4 regions of the Micromonospora polyrhachis genome follow, and region 4 is predicted to be linked to each of the others. Evidence: riboswitches for the same ligand, from Rfam matches in the RefSeq annotation. Region 4 holds a riboswitch; each other region holds the start of a gene.
What was found. A riboswitch is a leader RNA that binds a small molecule or an ion and turns the genes downstream of it on or off. The one in region 4 is predicted to bind cyclic di-AMP.
Positions count from the first base shown of each region.

Region 1: it holds a riboswitch for cyclic di-AMP, as region 4 does, so the genes downstream of both, FHR38_RS14570 (C40 family peptidase) here and FHR38_RS22620 (coiled-coil domain-containing protein) in region 4, are expected to answer to the same signal.
Region 2: it holds a riboswitch for cyclic di-AMP, as region 4 does, so the genes downstream of both, FHR38_RS09460 (hypothetical protein) here and FHR38_RS22620 (coiled-coil domain-containing protein) in region 4, are expected to answer to the same signal.
Region 3: it holds a riboswitch for cyclic di-AMP, as region 4 does, so the genes downstream of both, FHR38_RS17755 (coiled-coil domain-containing protein) here and FHR38_RS22620 (coiled-coil domain-containing protein) in region 4, are expected to answer to the same signal.

Region 1 covers NZ_JACHJW010000001.1:3,365,805-3,369,762, reverse strand. The annotation lists gene FHR38_RS14585 (zinc metalloprotease) at 1-162, shown strand, start outside; gene FHR38_RS14580 (pyridoxamine 5'-phosphate oxidase family protein) at 202-774, opposite strand; gene dcd (dCTP deaminase) at 854-1,432, shown strand; gene FHR38_RS14570 (C40 family peptidase) at 1,509-2,582, opposite strand; cyclic di-AMP (ydaO/yuaA leader) riboswitch at 2,595-2,734, opposite strand; gene FHR38_RS14565 (N-acetylmuramoyl-L-alanine amidase) at 2,980-3,958, shown strand, end outside.
Region 2 covers NZ_JACHJW010000001.1:2,278,483-2,282,440, forward strand. The annotation lists partial or broken gene FHR38_RS09450 (transposase) at 1-91, shown strand, start outside; gene FHR38_RS09455 (MFS transporter) at 594-1,943, opposite strand; cyclic di-AMP (ydaO/yuaA leader) riboswitch at 2,129-2,254, shown strand; gene FHR38_RS09460 (hypothetical protein) at 2,383-2,784, shown strand; gene FHR38_RS33750 (VldE C-terminal domain-containing protein) at 2,750-3,037, shown strand; gene glmM (phosphoglucosamine mutase) at 3,176-3,958, opposite strand, start outside.
Region 3 covers NZ_JACHJW010000001.1:4,040,775-4,044,732, reverse strand. The annotation lists gene rsmA (16S rRNA (adenine(1518)-N(6)/adenine(1519)-N(6))-dimethyltransferase RsmA) at 1-172, opposite strand, end outside; gene FHR38_RS17760 (TatD family hydrolase) at 166-1,092, opposite strand; cyclic di-AMP (ydaO/yuaA leader) riboswitch at 1,365-1,499, shown strand; gene FHR38_RS17755 (coiled-coil domain-containing protein) at 1,504-2,505, shown strand; gene metG (methionine--tRNA ligase) at 2,669-3,958, opposite strand, start outside.
Region 4 covers NZ_JACHJW010000001.1:5,104,909-5,108,866, reverse strand. The annotation lists gene FHR38_RS22630 (HelD family protein) at 1-30, shown strand, start outside; gene FHR38_RS22625 (cation diffusion facilitator family transporter) at 209-1,123, shown strand; cyclic di-AMP (ydaO/yuaA leader) riboswitch at 1,297-1,424, shown strand; gene FHR38_RS22620 (coiled-coil domain-containing protein) at 1,429-2,511, shown strand; gene FHR38_RS22615 (TetR/AcrR family transcriptional regulator) at 2,579-3,145, opposite strand; gene FHR38_RS22610 (FAD-dependent monooxygenase) at 3,211-3,958, shown strand, end outside.

The DNA of each region.
Region 1 (3,958 bases), 1.7 Mb from region 4:
CCGGCCTACCAGTGCCCGACCGGACGGAACACCTGCAGCTCGGCCGGTGTGGACCCCATCCACAACTTCATGGACTACACCTACGACTCCTGCATGTACGAGTTCACGACGGGCCAGGCGACCCGGATGCTGAACGCCTGGAATGCCTACCGCGCTCCATAACAGGCGGAAGGTCGAACCTGATCAACGGTGCCGGCTCGGTCAACGGGCCGGCACCGGCGTGTATTCGGGGGTGGCATGCCGATGGATCCGCCGACTGTGCCGCATCGCCAGCCCTGGGCCGCTCATGCGATTGCGACCGTCGGCCGGGTCGAACCACACCTGTACGGCTGGCCGGCCCGCCCCGCCACCGAAGGTGCTCGCGCCGTCGTTGCCGTGCCGGGACAGCATTGCCACGTCGACGGTGAACTCGAACAGGCGCCAGTCGACCTGTGGTGCGGCCCGCATGCTGTCGGCAAGTCGGGCGACCCGGACCTGGTCGGTAACGGGGCGGGCCCGGCCCGCCACGTACGCCTCGTCGTCGCTCTCCTCCGGCGGGAAGGAGTGCAGTGCGTAGCGACCGTCGCGTTCGAGGTCGCGCCGTTTCGGTGAGTCGACGATGAAGCAGAACAGCCCCTCGTCGGTGATCACGGGCGAGACCGGGTGGACCCGAGGGCCGCCGTCGGCCCGGATGGTGGCCAGGTAGCCGAAGCCTGGCCCGTACTGCTGCATGAGTGAGCGGATCGCGGCGGCGAGCCGGGGATCGTCGGTGGCGAATTCGGACCAGGAAGCCATGGGATCATCCTATCGAACATATGTACGAGATCGGTAGTGCGACGGTGCTGGTCAGAAGGGAGGTCGCTATGGTGGCACGATGCTGCTCTCCGACCGTGACCTCGTCAGCGAGATCAAGGCGGGCACCTTGGCGCTGGAACCGTTCGAGCCGGCGCTGGTCCAGCCGTCCAGCATCGACGTACGCCTCGACCGGTTGTTCCGGGTGTTCAACAACCACCTCTACACACACATCGACCCGTCCCGTCAGCAGGACGACCTGACCTCCGTGGTCGACGTGCCTGACGGTGAGCCGTTCGTGCTGCACCCGGGCGAGTTCGTGCTCGCCTCCACGCTGGAGGTGATCTCCCTCGGCGACCAGCTCGCCGGGCGGCTGGAGGGCAAGTCGAGCCTCGGCCGGCTGGGGCTGCTCACCCACTCGACGGCGGGCTTCATCGACCCCGGCTTCTCCGGTCACGTCACGCTGGAGTTGTCCAACGTCGCCAACCTGCCGATCACCCTGTGGCCGGGCATGAAGATCGGTCAGTTGTGCATCTTCCGGCTCTCGTCCCCGGCCGAGCACCCGTACGGCTCCGAGGTCTACGGCTCGCGCTATCAGGGACAGCGGGGGCCGACCCCGAGCCGGTCCTGGCAGAGCTGGCGTACCTGGCCGACCCGCTGACGCGTACCACGGGTGTTGGGCGGCCCCTTCCTATGCGAAACGCGATAGGAAGGGGCCCTTCCTGACACCAAAGACGTCAGCCCGGGCGACCGTAGCTGTGCACACCACCGTCGACCTTGCGCATCCTGACCTGGTCACCGGCGGTGGGAGCATGCACCACCCAACCGTCGCCGACGTAGAGGCCGACGTGCGCGAGGCCGTTGTAGAAGACCAGGTCACCTGGGCGTAGCTCGGCACGGCTCACGTGCGGCATCATCGCCCGTTGCTGGGCCGCGTTGTGCGGTAGCGATACGCCCGCCTGCTGCCAGGCCCGCAGCGTCAGGCCGGAACAGTCGTACGAGTTGGGTCCGGCCGAGCCCCACACGTAGGGCTTCCCGATCTGGGCGCAGGCGAACTTGACCACCTGTCCGGTCGAGCCACCCGGGTAGGTCGCGGGGCAGGGTGCCGGCCGGAGCACGCCACCGCCACCGTTGCCGTACGCCACCAGGCGCAGCTTCTGTAGCCGGGTGACCTCGGCGTCGATCTCCTTCTTCTTCGCCGCCAACTCGGCCTCGGTGCGGGTGAGCTGGGCGACCAGCACGTCCAGCGGCCCCTTCTGCGCGGCGTACCTGTTCTTCAGGTCGACCACGGCCTGGATGTCGTGCTGCTGCTGGCGGGCGAACTGGTCGAGCACACCGAGCTGGTCGAGGAGGGTGGTGGGTGAGCCGGTGGTGAGGATGGCGTTGAGCGTGGAGGCGTTGTCGCCCTTGTACGCCTGGACAGCGAGCGCCCCGACCTTGCCCATCGCCTCGTCGATCTGGCGTTGCAGCGGCTGGATCTTCTTGCCCAGCGCGTCGGCCTGCTTCTTCTTGCCGGCCAGGTCCTGTCGGGTGGCGTTGTGCTTCTCGATGATCGGTTCCAGCTTCGCCCACGCCTTGTCGATCTGGTTCTCGATCTCGGTCACCGACGGCTCGGCATGGGCCGGGGTCGCGCCGACGAGCACGACGGCGATGCTGGCAATCGCGGCGAGCGTGGCGGTGTACCAGGACCGAGTGGCGGTGAACCGGGATCGCGTGGAGGTGAACCGGGACCGACGGGTAGGCGGTATCGCCGTATCTCGGTCGGCGTGCACCGACCGGACCGGGCGCAACCGGGGGGCATGATGTGCCACCGGCGTCCGTACTCCTTCTTCCTGACCGCCTACCGAGTTAGCTGACGGGTTCGGGCGGGAAGATGTGCGCCCTACCGCGGATCGCGGATTCACCCCGATGGATCATGTGGGTCCCCGGTTCGATCTTGCGAACGATTCGGCGGTATCGAGCCGACGTCGCCCCGGATGGACGAACTGCCCTCGTCTCGACCGTCCCCAACCTAGGGAAGTGCACTACCAGGCGCAACCCGAACCGGCAAGATAATTCGCTTCGTACAACCATTGGTTGCAGAGAGTGGGCCACTGAGGGCAGACATGAAGAAATCTTTCACCTCCATCAACGATTCCGCAAGCCATTGACGAACCCCCCTCGGGCGAGTGAGGGTGACCAATGAGTCATCCCCCGAATGGAGGTTCGATGCACCGTCCGAAAGTACCGCTGAGCAGCCGGATACTGCTCAGTACCGTGGTGGTCGGCGCGGCGACGCTCGTACCCGCCGCGTCGGCGTCCGCCACCACGCCCGTACCGACCACCGCGAGCGCAACGGTCGACTCCCGGCAACAGGACTACACCGCCGCCGCCAGCGACTACGGCGTACCGGAGAGCGTCCTGCTGGGCGTCTCCTATCTCCAGTCCCGCTGGGACACCAACGCCGGCACCCCCAGCACCGCCGGCGGCTACGGCCCGATGCACCTCACCGACGCCGCCCACGTGGCCAGCCTGCCCACCTCCGGCGGTCACCACGACTCGGCGGAGGACCCGCGTGGCGACGACTCCCGCCGGTCACTCGCCCGCGAGCACCCCAGTGTGGCCACGCCAGAGAGCGCGGCCCTACGCACCCTGGGCACCGCCGCCACGCTCACCGGGGCCGGGGCGGAGGCACTGCGTACCGACGCTCGGGCGAACATCCGGGGCGGGGCGGCGCTGCTGTCGTCGTACCAGAAGGCCCTGACCGGACCGACGGGAAGCGCGAGCGACCCGGCGGCCTGGTACGGCGCGGTGGCCCGGTACTCCGGCGCGGAGACCAGCGACGCCGCCGCGGCCTTCGCCGACGAGGTCTACGCCACCATCCGTACGGGTGCCAACCGAGTCACCGACGACGGGCACCGGATCACCCTCGCCGCGCACCCCAGCCTCGACCCGATCAGGTCCTGGCTGGACCGGCTCGGCCTGCGCACGCCGACCCGACCGGACGGGCTGGAATGCCCGACGACCATCTCCTGTGAGTGGCTGCCCGCCCCCTACCAGCTACTCGGCGACGGCACCGATCCGGGCAACTACGGCAACCACGACAAGGGCAACCGGCCGGCGCAGCAGAAGATCGAGTACATCCTGATCCACGACGCCGAGGGCTACTTCGACAGCACGACCCGGCTGGCCCAGGACCCGGAGTGGG
Region 2 (3,958 bases), 2.8 Mb from region 4:
CAGTCGCGCCCACCAGCACGCCGCAGGCGCCCGCAAGGACAGGCATCTGCCGAAGGAGCCGCCCGGCGGTGTGCACGACAAGCCGGCAGAAACCGGTTTCTTCGCGACCGTCCACTGCCGGGGTCAGCCGGCCACCGGTCGACCGTGCGAACGCAGCCGCGAATCCGGGTGACTTCCCCGATGCGGCGGGTGGCGGGGCGGGAGCATGCTGGGGCCATGGGGCGACTTCTCGCTGGGACCGTCGCCGTGGTGTTCGCGCTGTTCGTCGCCGTGGGGTTCTCGCTGGGACCGTCGCCGTGGTGTTCACGCTGTTCGTCGCCGGTGTCATCGCCTGTGGCTCTTTCAGGGCACTGATCGGCGCCACGTTCTACATCCTGGTCGGGGCCGCGGTGGTCGGTGCGGCGCCTCCCTCTGCTACAAGCCTCTACTACAAGCGTCTACTACAAGCCTCTACTACAAGGCCAAGCGGAGCCTGGGCACCACTCGCAACCAGCGCCGTCTCGTCGAGGCCGCCGCGGCCACCCGGCGTCAGCGCAACCGCTGACGCCCGTCGGCACCGACCCGCCTCCGGCGCGGCAGGTCGCGTCACCGGGTCATTCACCCGTCCGGCCCAGGACCATGTCTCCGGCCGCCGGGTCCGGGCCGCCGTGCTCCGCACCCGCGTCCGAAATCCCACGCCCGACCGGAGCCCCACCGGCGGTCGGAGCACCATCCGCGACCGCCGCTCCACCCTCGGCCGAGGCAGCCGGCTCCCGGCGCAGTGACGTGCGCAGGGCCAATGCCGTAAGCAAGGTGGCGACGAGCCCGCCCGCTCCCGCCACCACGAGCGTGGCCGGGGCCGAGGTGGCGTCGAGCAGGAGGCCGCCGAGCATGTACGAGAGGGCGGCGGCGAGACCGACCGCGCCGTAGAGGTTGCCGAAGACGCGGCCCTGCATGCCGTCGGGCACCGTCCGCTGCAGCATGGTGTTGCTGCCGACGTCGATCGCGGCGATCCCGAGCCCGCGCACGGCCTGCATGGCGAATGCCGCGCCGATCGCCCAGGTCAGGCCAGCCGCCGCGCCGGTGAGCAGGTTGCCCAGCGAACTGATGCCGAAGCCGGCGATCAGCAGCGCCGCCGTCGGTACGTGGCGTCCGAGCCGGGTCAGCAGCGCATAGCCGGCGGCGAGGCCGAACCCGATCGCGCCGAGCAGGACCGCGGCCACGGAGTCGGGCACGTCGAAGACGCCTGTCGCGAGCACCGTCAGGGCCACGTCGTCGACGCCGGTGAAGAACACCACCGCGCAGAACCCCACGGCGACGACGCGGACGATGGGGGTCGTGACGATGTACCCGATGCCGGCGCGCGTGCCCTTCCACAGCGAGTCGGTCTCCAACTCGCTCGGCGGCAGTTTCGGCAGGACGGTGAGCAGCAGCGCCGACACGAGGAACGAGGCGGCGTCGACCAGCAGCACCCCGGTCGTGCCGAAGAACGGGAACAGCGCGGCGGCGAGTAGCGGCGCGCCCAGGTCCGCCGTGTTGGTGCCGAAGCCGAGGGTGGCGTTGGCCTCCTCGAGTTCGTCCCGCCGGACCAGCGCCGGCACCGCCGCCCGGGAGGCGGGCTGGAAGATCTGCCCGGCGACGGCCCGGGTCGCCACCAGGACCAGCAGCAGCGGCAGCGCGGGGAGGGACAGCGCGATCATCGCGACCACCGCGCCCTGCACGAGCTCACAGACGATCATCAGCCGTCGCCGGTCGAACCGGTCGGCGAGCGCCCCCGCGATCGGCGCGAGCAGTGACGGTGTGAAGTCGCCGGCGAGCAGCAGCGCCGCGACCGCGAGGCCCTGACCGGTCGAGTCGGCGACGTGCAGCAGCAACGCGATCATGCTGATCGAGTCACCGGCGAAGGACACGCACCGTGCGAGAAACAACACACGGAAGTCCCGGTTGCGGCGGAGCAGGCGCATGCGGACGCAGCGTAGGCGTCCGTCGCGCCGGGCTCATCGGATTTCCCATGGGATGTACGCGACGGGTGATCGACAAGGTGACCGCTGCCATGCGATTCACCGCCGACGATGTCGGGCAACTACGCTGCACCACCGGACGACCCCGTTCTCGGACATGCGCGACCGGTGACCAGCCGGTAGTCCGACCATGGTCTCCGCCTCGCGGCATCCCTCGGTGCCAGCGGCAACCGGGGTGAATCCGCACCAACGGTAGGGGCGCTGTTCCGTCCCGAGCCCGTCAGCCAACTCGGTAGGCGGCATCCGGAGCACGGCGAACATAACGCTCGGTACGGCCCTCGAAAGGCCAACCGCGACTGGATCGACGGCCGCCCCGGAGTACCGCGCGGGGGGCCTGCGCACCGCCTCCGCCCTGCTCGACAGCACCGACCCGGAGCGGCTCATGAGCCGGGCGATGCTGGTGAACACGATCAACCGGTACAACGACAAGACGCTCGGCGGGCTCAAGAAGCTCAAGGCCGACGCCGACGCGGCGAAGAAGTCGATCGACGCCGAGGTGGCCACCCAGACGGCCCGGGCCGACATCATGGGCAAGAAGGAGGACGCCGAGACGGCGCTCGCCAAGGCCGGCGGCAAGGCCACCGGCTACATGAGCGCGAATTCGCCCCTGGCCAAGCCCGCACCGCGCAACGCGGACGGCAGCGGGCCCAAGGAGAGCTGCACCATCGACGACCCGACCACCACGGGCTGCGTCACGCCGCGCATGATCCACTCGATGAAGGAGGCGCACGCCGCCGGCTTCAAGCGGTATTACTCCTGCTACCGGCCCCGGTGGGTCCCATGAGCACCCGAAGGGCCGTACGTGCGACTTCGCCGCCCGGGCCAACGGGTTCGGCGGTGACGCCACGGGTCAGGACAAGGTCTACGGCGGCAACCTCGCGGCGTTCTTCGTGCGCAACGCCAACACGCTCGGCGTGCTGTATGTCATCTGGCATCGCCAGGTGTGGACGTCGGCGGCGGGTTGGTACTACTACAGCGGCGCCGGCGACGACCCGTCCAGCGACAACACAAACCACGTGCATGATTCCGTGTACTAGGCCCCAACTCCGGCACCCACGACCGGTTTCCGCTGGAACCTGCCACGCGAGCGGGTTTTGGGAACGGTTGTTGCTACTGGCGCAGTGACAGACGTTCCCAACCCGGCAGTGGGGAGACGCGCTACCCGGCCCGGCGCGCTATGCCGAGGCGGGGCTGGCTCGACGTACCTCGTCGGCAATCCGCTCCGCCACCGTCTCGGCGAACTCCAGTGTGGCTGCCTCGACCATCACCCGGACCAGCGGCTCGGTGCCCGACGGGCGCAGCAGCACCCGTCCGGTCTCGCCCAGTTCCGCCTCGGCCTCGGCTGTCGCGGCGAGCACTGCCGGAGCACCGGCACCGATGGTCCGGTCACCGACCGGAACGTTGATCAGCACCTGTGGCAGCTTCGCGACCACGGCGGCGAGATCCGCCAGCGATCGGCCCGTCGCCGCCATCCGCGACATCAGTTGCAGGCCGGTCAGCACCCCGTCGCCGGTGGTGGCGTACTCCGACAGCACGATATGCCCGCTCTGCTCGCCGCCGAGCGCCAGCCCGGACGCCCGCAGCTCCTCCAGTACGTACCGGTCGCCGACCTTGGTCTCGATCAGCCGGATGCCCGCCTCGGCCATCGCGAGCCGAAGGCCCAGGTTGCTCATCACGGTGGCCACCAGCGTGTCCCGGGTCAGGGTGCCGGCCTCCCGCATGCCCAGGGCGAGAATGGCCAGGATCTGGTCGCCGTCGACCTCGTTCCCGTCGGCCGTGACCGCCACGCACCGGTCGGCGTCGCCATCATGGGCGATGCCGAGGTGCGCCCCGTGCTCGACCACGGCGGCCCGTAGGACGTCCAGGTGGTTCGACCCGCAGTCGTCGTTGATGTTGAGCCCGTCCGGCTCGGCGTGGATGGCGATGACCTCGGCACCGGCCTCCTGGTACGCGACGGG
Region 3 (3,958 bases), 1.1 Mb from region 4:
CGATGCGCCGGACCGTGTTCGGGTCGTGCACGAAGTTCTGGCCGAGCTTCTTGGTCGGGGTCACGCCCAGCCGGGCGGCCAGCTCCCGGATCTCCCCGGGGGTGAGGAAGGGCCCCTTCTTGTTGCTTTCCGCAGGTAGAGGGTCCCTTCCTACCCCTTGTGGCGTCACCATGGGCCGAACACCCGCTCGCCGGTGGCGGAGATCGCCGTACACAGCTCGGTCAGGTCCGCCCCGGTGGTCTCGGCCAGCGACCGGACGGTGAGCGGAATCAGGTACGACCCGTTGGGCCGACCCCGATGCGGCGTGGGGGTGAGGTAGGGCGCGTCGGTCTCGACCAGCAGTTGGTCCAGCGGGGTGATCCGGGCGGCTGCCCGCAGCGCGTGGGCGCTGGCGAAGGTGACCGTGCCGGCGAAGCTGAGCACGTACCCCCGGCGGAGACACTCGGTGGCGAACTCGGCGTCGCCGGAGAAGCAGTGCAGCACCACGGTCTGCGGGGCACCCTCCTCGTCGAGGACCCGCAGCACGTCGGCGTGCGCGTCCCGGTCATGGATCACCAGGGGTTTGCCGTACCGCTTGGCGATGGCGATGTGCGCCCGGAAGCTCAGCTCCTGGGCGGCCCGCCCCTCGTCCCCCGTACGGAAGAAGTCCATCCCGGTCTCGCCGATACCGCGTACCCGCTCCTCGGCGGCGAGCGCCTCGATCTGGCGCAGCGCCTCGTCCAGGTCGGCGAGTCGGGGTGCCTCGTTGGGGTGCAGCGCGACGGTGGCGACCACCGCTCGATGTTGCCGGGCCACCTCGGCCCCCCAGCGGGACGAGGCCACGTCGACCCCGACCTGCACCAGTCGGTCGACCCCGACCCCGGCGGCCACCTCGATCATGGCGGCGACCGGGTCGCCCGATCCCGCCGCGAACGGGTCACCGGCACCGGCCGGGCCGCCGGTCACCCCGGCCTCGGCCACGGTGATGTCCAGGTGGGTGTGGCTGTCGATCACCGTACGGGGCAGCGGCTCGGGTGGGGACGGAAACTCCCCCGCCCGGCGCGCGGCGCGTTGGCGGCGGGACTCGGTTTGATCGCTCATCACCGTCAGCATCACATATCCAGGTACGCCATCCGGCGCAACCAGCCGGGAGCGGGCCCCTGCCGCCAATCGAGAACGGAACGTCGATGCCGTGTGTCCACTTCACACATTCGCCGACATTACGAAAGACCGATGTGTCAGCAGGCCGACACAGAGCGAGACGGTTACCGAAAGGCGCTGGCTGATAACGCTTTTCTCGCCGGTGCCGGCGAAATAGATGGCCTGCCGGGGTGTCGGGTAGGCTCGCTGGCGGCAATCGCCAGAAGGCACGTCATCGGGTGCCGGCGAGGCTGCCGCCTAATCGCCTGACCGGGCGAATCGGGGAACCGTGTTCGTGGGGTGAATCCGCAGTAAGCGGTAGGGGCCACTTCCGCCCCGAACCCGTCAGCTAACCCGATCGGCGGCCGACGGAAGGAAGGTATCTTGACCGCACCCCTGCGCGGTTGGCTGACGACGATCCTGGCGCTACTCACCGCCGTGGCCCTGGTGGCACCCGCCGAGCGGGCCTGGGCAGAACCCAACGAGACTCCCAACGAGACCGAGACGCCGCTGCTCCGCGACGTGATCGAGTCGACCAACCGGGGCTACATTCAGGCGAAGGCCAAGCTGGATCAGTCGAAGCGGCGGCAACAGGCTCTCAACCTCGAACTCCAAAAGGCCCAGGAGCGGCTCGACCTACTCGCCCCGCAGGTGGCTCAGATCGCGGCCCAGTCCTACCGCCAGGGCAAGATCGGCGCAATTGCCGTACTGCTGGAGAGTGACAGCCCCGACTCGTTCGTCGAGCGGGCGAGCCGGCTGGACGAGCTGAACCGGCTCAACGACCGGAAGCTGCGCGAACTCACCGAGGCCCGGGACATCGCCGAACGCGCCAAGGCCCAGCTCGACGCCGAGATCCTGGAGCAGAACAAGCAGCTGACCATCATGACGAAGCAGAAGAAGGAAGCGGAGAAGGCGCTCGCCCTGGTCGGCGGGATGAGCCTGACCAAGGGGTTCGTCACCGCGACCTCGCCGGTGGCCAAGGCCGCCCCGCGTACGGCCAGCGGCGACTGGCCGAGCGAGTCGTGCAACCAGGACGACCCGACGACCTCCGGCTGCATCACGCCACGCACGATGCACATGTACAAGGAGGTCAAGAAGGCCGGGTTCAACCGGTTCGTGGGCTGCTACCGCTCAGGTGGCCCGTACGAGCACCCGAAGGGCCGCGCCTGCGACTGGTCGTTGATCAACCGGGGCTTCGTCTCCGCACAGAACCAGGACCAGCGGATGTACGGCAACAACCTCACCGCGTTCCTGGTCCGTAACGCCGACCGCCTCGGTATCTACTACGTGATCTGGTACAAGCAGATCTGGATGCCGGCGACCGGCTGGAGCTCGTACAGTGGGGCGAGCGATCACACCGACCACGTACACGTGTCGATGCTTTGAGTCCCGGCCGGGCGCGGCGACCGCTGCCCTGCCGACGGTGGGACGGAACGAACGAAGGCGGCCCGGCCCTGGATGCTCCAGGACCGGGCCGCTTCCGTCGTGATCGGGCTCGTCGTCGGTCGCCTCGACGTGGTCGGGACCGATGTCACGATCGGGACCGACGTCAGCCGCCGAGCCGGGCCAGTTCCTCCTCGACGATCGACGGGTCGAGCTTGCGGAAGACCGGCTTCGGCGCGGCCAGCGGTCGACCCGCCTCCACCGGTACGGACTCCCAGCGTGCGCCGACCGTGTAGTCCCCGGTCAGCACCGGGTACGCCGGCCCTCCGTCGAGATCCTCGACCTCCACGATGGACGGCATCGGAGCGTGTACGCCGGTGCCGCCGAGCAGTTCGTGGATCTTCTGGGCGGAGTGCGGCAGGAAGGGCGTGAGCAGCGTGTTGGCGTCGCTGACCACCTGCAACGCGACGTGCAGGATGGTGCCCATCCGGGGCTTGTCCTCGTCGCTCTTGAGCTTCCACGGCGCCTGGTCGGAAAGGTACTTGTTGGCCTCGGCGACCACCCGCATCGCCTCGCCGATCGCCGCCTTCTGCCGGTGCCGGGCGATCAGGTCACCGACGGTGTCGAAGCCGGCCCGGGCAACGGCCAGCAGCGCTTCGTCCGCCTCGGTGAGCCCGGCGGCGTCGATCTCCGGGATCGCGCCGAAGTTCTTCGCCGCCATCGAGATCGACCGGTTGACCAGGTTGCCCCAGCCGGCGACCAGTTCGTCGTTGTTGCGGCGCAGGAACTCGGCCCAGGTGAAGTCGGTGTCGTTGCTCTCCGGCCCGGCGGCGGCGATGAAGTAGCGCAGCGCGTCGGCGTCGTAGCGCTCCAGGAAGTCGCGGACGTAGATGACCACCCGGCGGGAGGAAGAGAACTTGCGTCCCTCCATGGTCAGGTATTCGCTGGAGACCACCTCGGTGGGCAGGTTGAGTGCCCCCAGCTGGCCCGGTTCGCCGTTCCGGTCGCCGGCCCCGGAGTAGCCGAGCAGCAGTGCCGGCCAGATCACCGAGTGGAAGACGATGTTGTCCTTGCCCATGAAGTAGTAGCCGAGCGCGTCGTCGGCGGACCACCACCTGCGCCACGCCTCCGGATCGCCTGAGCGGCGGGCCCACTCGATCGACGCGGAGAGGTAGCCGATGACCGCGTCGAACCAGACGTAGATCCTCTTGTCGGTACGGTCCCGCCAGCCCTCCAGCGGGATCGGTACGCCCCACTCCAGGTCCCGGGTGATGGCCCGTGGTTGCAGGTCGTCGAGGAGGTTCTTGGAGAACCGCAGTACGTTGGGCCGCCAGCCCTCCCGGCTGTCCAGCCACCGACCGAGCGCCTCGGCGAACGCGGGCAGGTCGAGGAAGAAGTGCTCGGTCTCCACGAACTGCGGCGTCTCGCCGTTGATCTTCGATCGGGGATCGATCAG
Region 4 (3,958 bases):
CGGCTCACCACGATCGACCTCACCGACTGATCCGCGTCGCCGTGCCGGCCCGCCTGCTCCCCGGCTGACCGCTTCCCTGTCCCGTCCTCCGTCTGCTTCATCCCGGCTCGTCCTCTTCTGCGCTCCCACCGGCCAGCATTTCACTTGCACATATTGCGATGTGAGCATAATTTGAGCCGGACGCGCAGGAGCGACGGAGGGTAGGCCGATGGGGGCTGGACACGACCACGGTGGGCAGGTAATGCGCGCCGCGGAGCGGCACCGGGGACGACTCTGGGCCGCGTTCGCGCTGCTCGCCGCGTTCATGGTGGTCGAGGCGGTCGCCGCACTGGCCACCGGGTCGCTGGCCCTGCTCTCCGACGCCGGGCACATGTTCACCGACGTACTCGGGATCGCCATGGCCCTGGCCGCGATCACCGCGACCCGACGGGCGAGCAGGGACCCGCAACGCACCTTCGGCCTCTACCGGCTGGAGGTGCTCGCGGCGCTGGCCAACGCGGTGCTGCTCTTCGGCGTTGCGATCTACGTCCTCGTCGAGGCGGTACGCCGATTCGGCGAGCCGCCACACGTGCTCGCCGGGCCGATGTTCGTCGTGGCCGTGCTCGGGCTGCTGGCCAACATCGTCGCCTTCGCCCTGCTGCGCTCCGGCGCCAAGGAGAGCATCAACCTGCGCGGGGCCTACCTGGAGGTACTCGGCGACCTGCTCGGCTCGGTCGGGGTCATCCTCGCCGCCGGGCTGATCGCGCTCACCGGCTGGTGGTGGGCCGATCCACTGGTCGCGGTCGCCATCGGCGTCTTCATCCTGCCGCGCACCTGGCGGCTGGGCCGGGCGGCCGTGCGCATCCTGGTACAGGCCGCACCCGAGCACCTACACGTCCCCGCCGTGGCGGCCCGACTCTCCGCCGTCCCCGGCGTCGCCGACGTGCACGACCTGCACGTGTGGACGCTCACCTCCGGAATGGAGGTCGCCTCCGCGCACCTCACCATCGAGCCGGGCACCGAGGTGGGGCAGGTGCTCGCCGCCGCACGGGTAGCCCTGCACGACGACTTCCACATCGAACACGCGACCCTGCAGGTCGAGCCGGGCACGGAGCCCGGCAACTGCGGACCGACCGGGTGGTAGCCCGACCGGGTGGTAGCCCGACCGGGGTGGCGTGTACCAGCCGCGACGCGACGGGATACGACGCGACGGAATTTAGCGGCGTCTTAAGTTTCCGCGTGCGGTCATGATCTATCTCTGCACTACCGGTAGGCTCGGTCGAGGTCACCACCAGGCGGCACCCCACCGGGTGCCGGTGGCGACCGCCGCCTAATCGCCACGCGCGAGCCGGGGAACCACCACTTGGGGTGCATCCGCGTCAGCGGTAGGGATCTTCCGTCCCGAACCCGTCAGCTAACCCGGTCGGCGGCTGACGGAAGGACAACTGCATGCCATTCCCGGCACCCGTACGACGAACGGCCACCCGCATGATGGCGCTGGTGGCCGCCACGATCACGGTCTGCCTGACGGTCGCCGTACCGGCGGGCGCAGCCCCGGTGGCCGCCGGGGCACCCGGTCCGGTCACCGCCGCCGGGCTGCTCGCCGCTCCCGACGTCGCCGACCCGGAGGGCGGCAGCCCCAGCCTGCGGCAACAGCTTGAGGCGGCCTCGAAGGGCTACCTGGATGCCAAGGCCGCCCTCGACAACTCCATCAAGCGACAGAAGCAGCTCACCGAACACCTCGCGGCCATCGAGGCCGAACTCCCCGCCCGGACCGCGACCGTGGGGGAACTGGCCGGAGCCGCCTACCGGACCGGTCGCCTCAGCACGGTGGCCGCACTGCTCAACAGCGACTCCCCGGATGGCTTCCTGGACCGCGCGGCCACCCTCGGCGTGGTGGCCAGCAACGAGGATCGGCAGCTCCGGGCCCTGCTCGACACCCGCGAGCGGGAGAGCCGGGCGAAGGCGGCGCTGGACAACGAGATCCGCGAACAGCGCAAACAGGTCGCCGTGATGGCCAGCCGCAAGCAGCAGGCCGAGCGCGCCCTGGCCGTTGCCGGCAGCGGGTCCCCCAGTGCCGGTGTGACCGGCTCCAACACCTCGACGGCGAAGCCGGCACCGCGCAACTCCGACGGCTCCTGGCCCCGCGAGTCGTGCAGTGTGAACGACCCCACCACCTCGGGCTGCATCACGCCGCGCACCCTGCACGCCATGAACCAGGCCAAGGCCGCCGGCTTCACCCGGTACGTCTCCTGCTACCGCAGCGGCGGTTCCGGTGAGCACCCGAAGGGTCGGGCCTGCGACTTCGCCGCCCAGAAGGGTGGCTTCGGCGGGGTGGCGACCGGCGGGGACCGGACCTACGGCAACAACCTGGCGGCGTACTACGTGAACAACGCCAACCGGCTCGGTGTGCTCTACGTGATCTGGTTCAAGCAGATCTGGCTACCGAGCAGTGGCTGGAAGTCGTACAGCGGTGGCAACGGCGACCCCTCCAGCGACCACACCAACCACGTCCACCTCTCCGTGTACTGAGGTTCTTCGTATTGAGAGGTAGGGACGGGCCCCTTCTTGTCGCTTTTTGCATAGGAAGGGGCCCGTCCTAACCACCGTCGGCGGTAACCAGGCCGCCCAGCAGCAGCCGGATCCCGGGCACCGGGTCGGTCTTCGTGTCGGGGAACGCCACTCCGTGCAGCAGCACCCCGTCGAGATAGTCGGCGAGCAGCCGGCCGTGTCCCACCGGGTCGGCCGAGCCGATTCCCCGCAGCCACGGAACTCCCCACTCGACGATCTCGCGGTTGCCGCGTACCAGCTCCTGTTGCAGCTCGGGGCGGACCCCTGCCTCCACGAAAAGCGCCAGCCGGGCCAGTGTCTGGCAACGTCCCGGGCCGGTGGCGAAGCGTACGAATTCGCCCAGCGCGCCGGCCAGCTCGTCGATGTCGGCGGGCTGGATCGAGCCGGCAAAGTGCTGCCAGGCTTCCCGGTCCAGCTCGGTCATCCGGGTCACCACCCCGGTGAGCAACGCGTCCCGGGTGCGGAAGTAGTTGGAGGTGGAGCCGGCCGGCAGCCCGGACTCGGCGTCCACCGCCCGGTGGGTCAACTGTCGTAGCCCCCGCTCGCCCAACACCCGGATGGCCGCGTCGGTGATCCGGACCTGCCTGTTCTCCATGTCGATCACCCTAGGGCACTACGGCCGTAGTTTTTTCTCACTACACCTGTAGTACGGTTCGGCGCATGAGCAGAAGAGCGGGCATCATCGGGGGCGGGATCGGGGGCGTGGCCGCCGGGGTCATGCTGCATCGGGCCGGCTGGTCGGTACGGGTCTTCGAGCGGGCCGCCACGCCGGGTGGCACCGGCACCGCGCTGGGCATGTGGCCGGAGGCGTTACGCGCGCTGGACGCGATGGGGCTGGGCGACGCGGTACGCGACATCGGTGCCCGGCAACGCAGCGGCGACCTGCTACGGCCGAACGGCAGCCGGATCACCACCGTCGACGTGGCCGCCACGGCTCGCCGCACCGGCGACGGCGTACACCTGATCTCCCGCCCGGCGCTGCTCCGCCTGCTGGTCGCGGCGCTCCCGTCGGACCGGCTCTCCCTCGGCACCGAGATCTCCGACGTTGCCGCACTACAGCGGGAGTACGACGTGGTGGTGGTCGCCGACGGCATCTTCAGCGGGACCCGTACCGCCCTCTTCGGTCCGACCAGTCGAGCCCGCTATGCCGGCTGCACGGCCTGGCGCGGCACGGTCGACGGCGCGATCGACACGGTGGACGAGACCTGGGGGCGCGGCAAGCGGTTCGGCATCACCCCGCGCGAGGACGGGCGGACGAACTGGTTCGCCACCGTTCGCACCACCGAGGGCGGACGCTCCCCCGAGGGTGAGGTGGCAGCCCTGCGTGCGCACTTCGGGGATTGGCACGAGGGGGTACGCCGGGTGCTGGCCAACCTGCACGACGAGACGGAGGTGCTGCGGCACGACA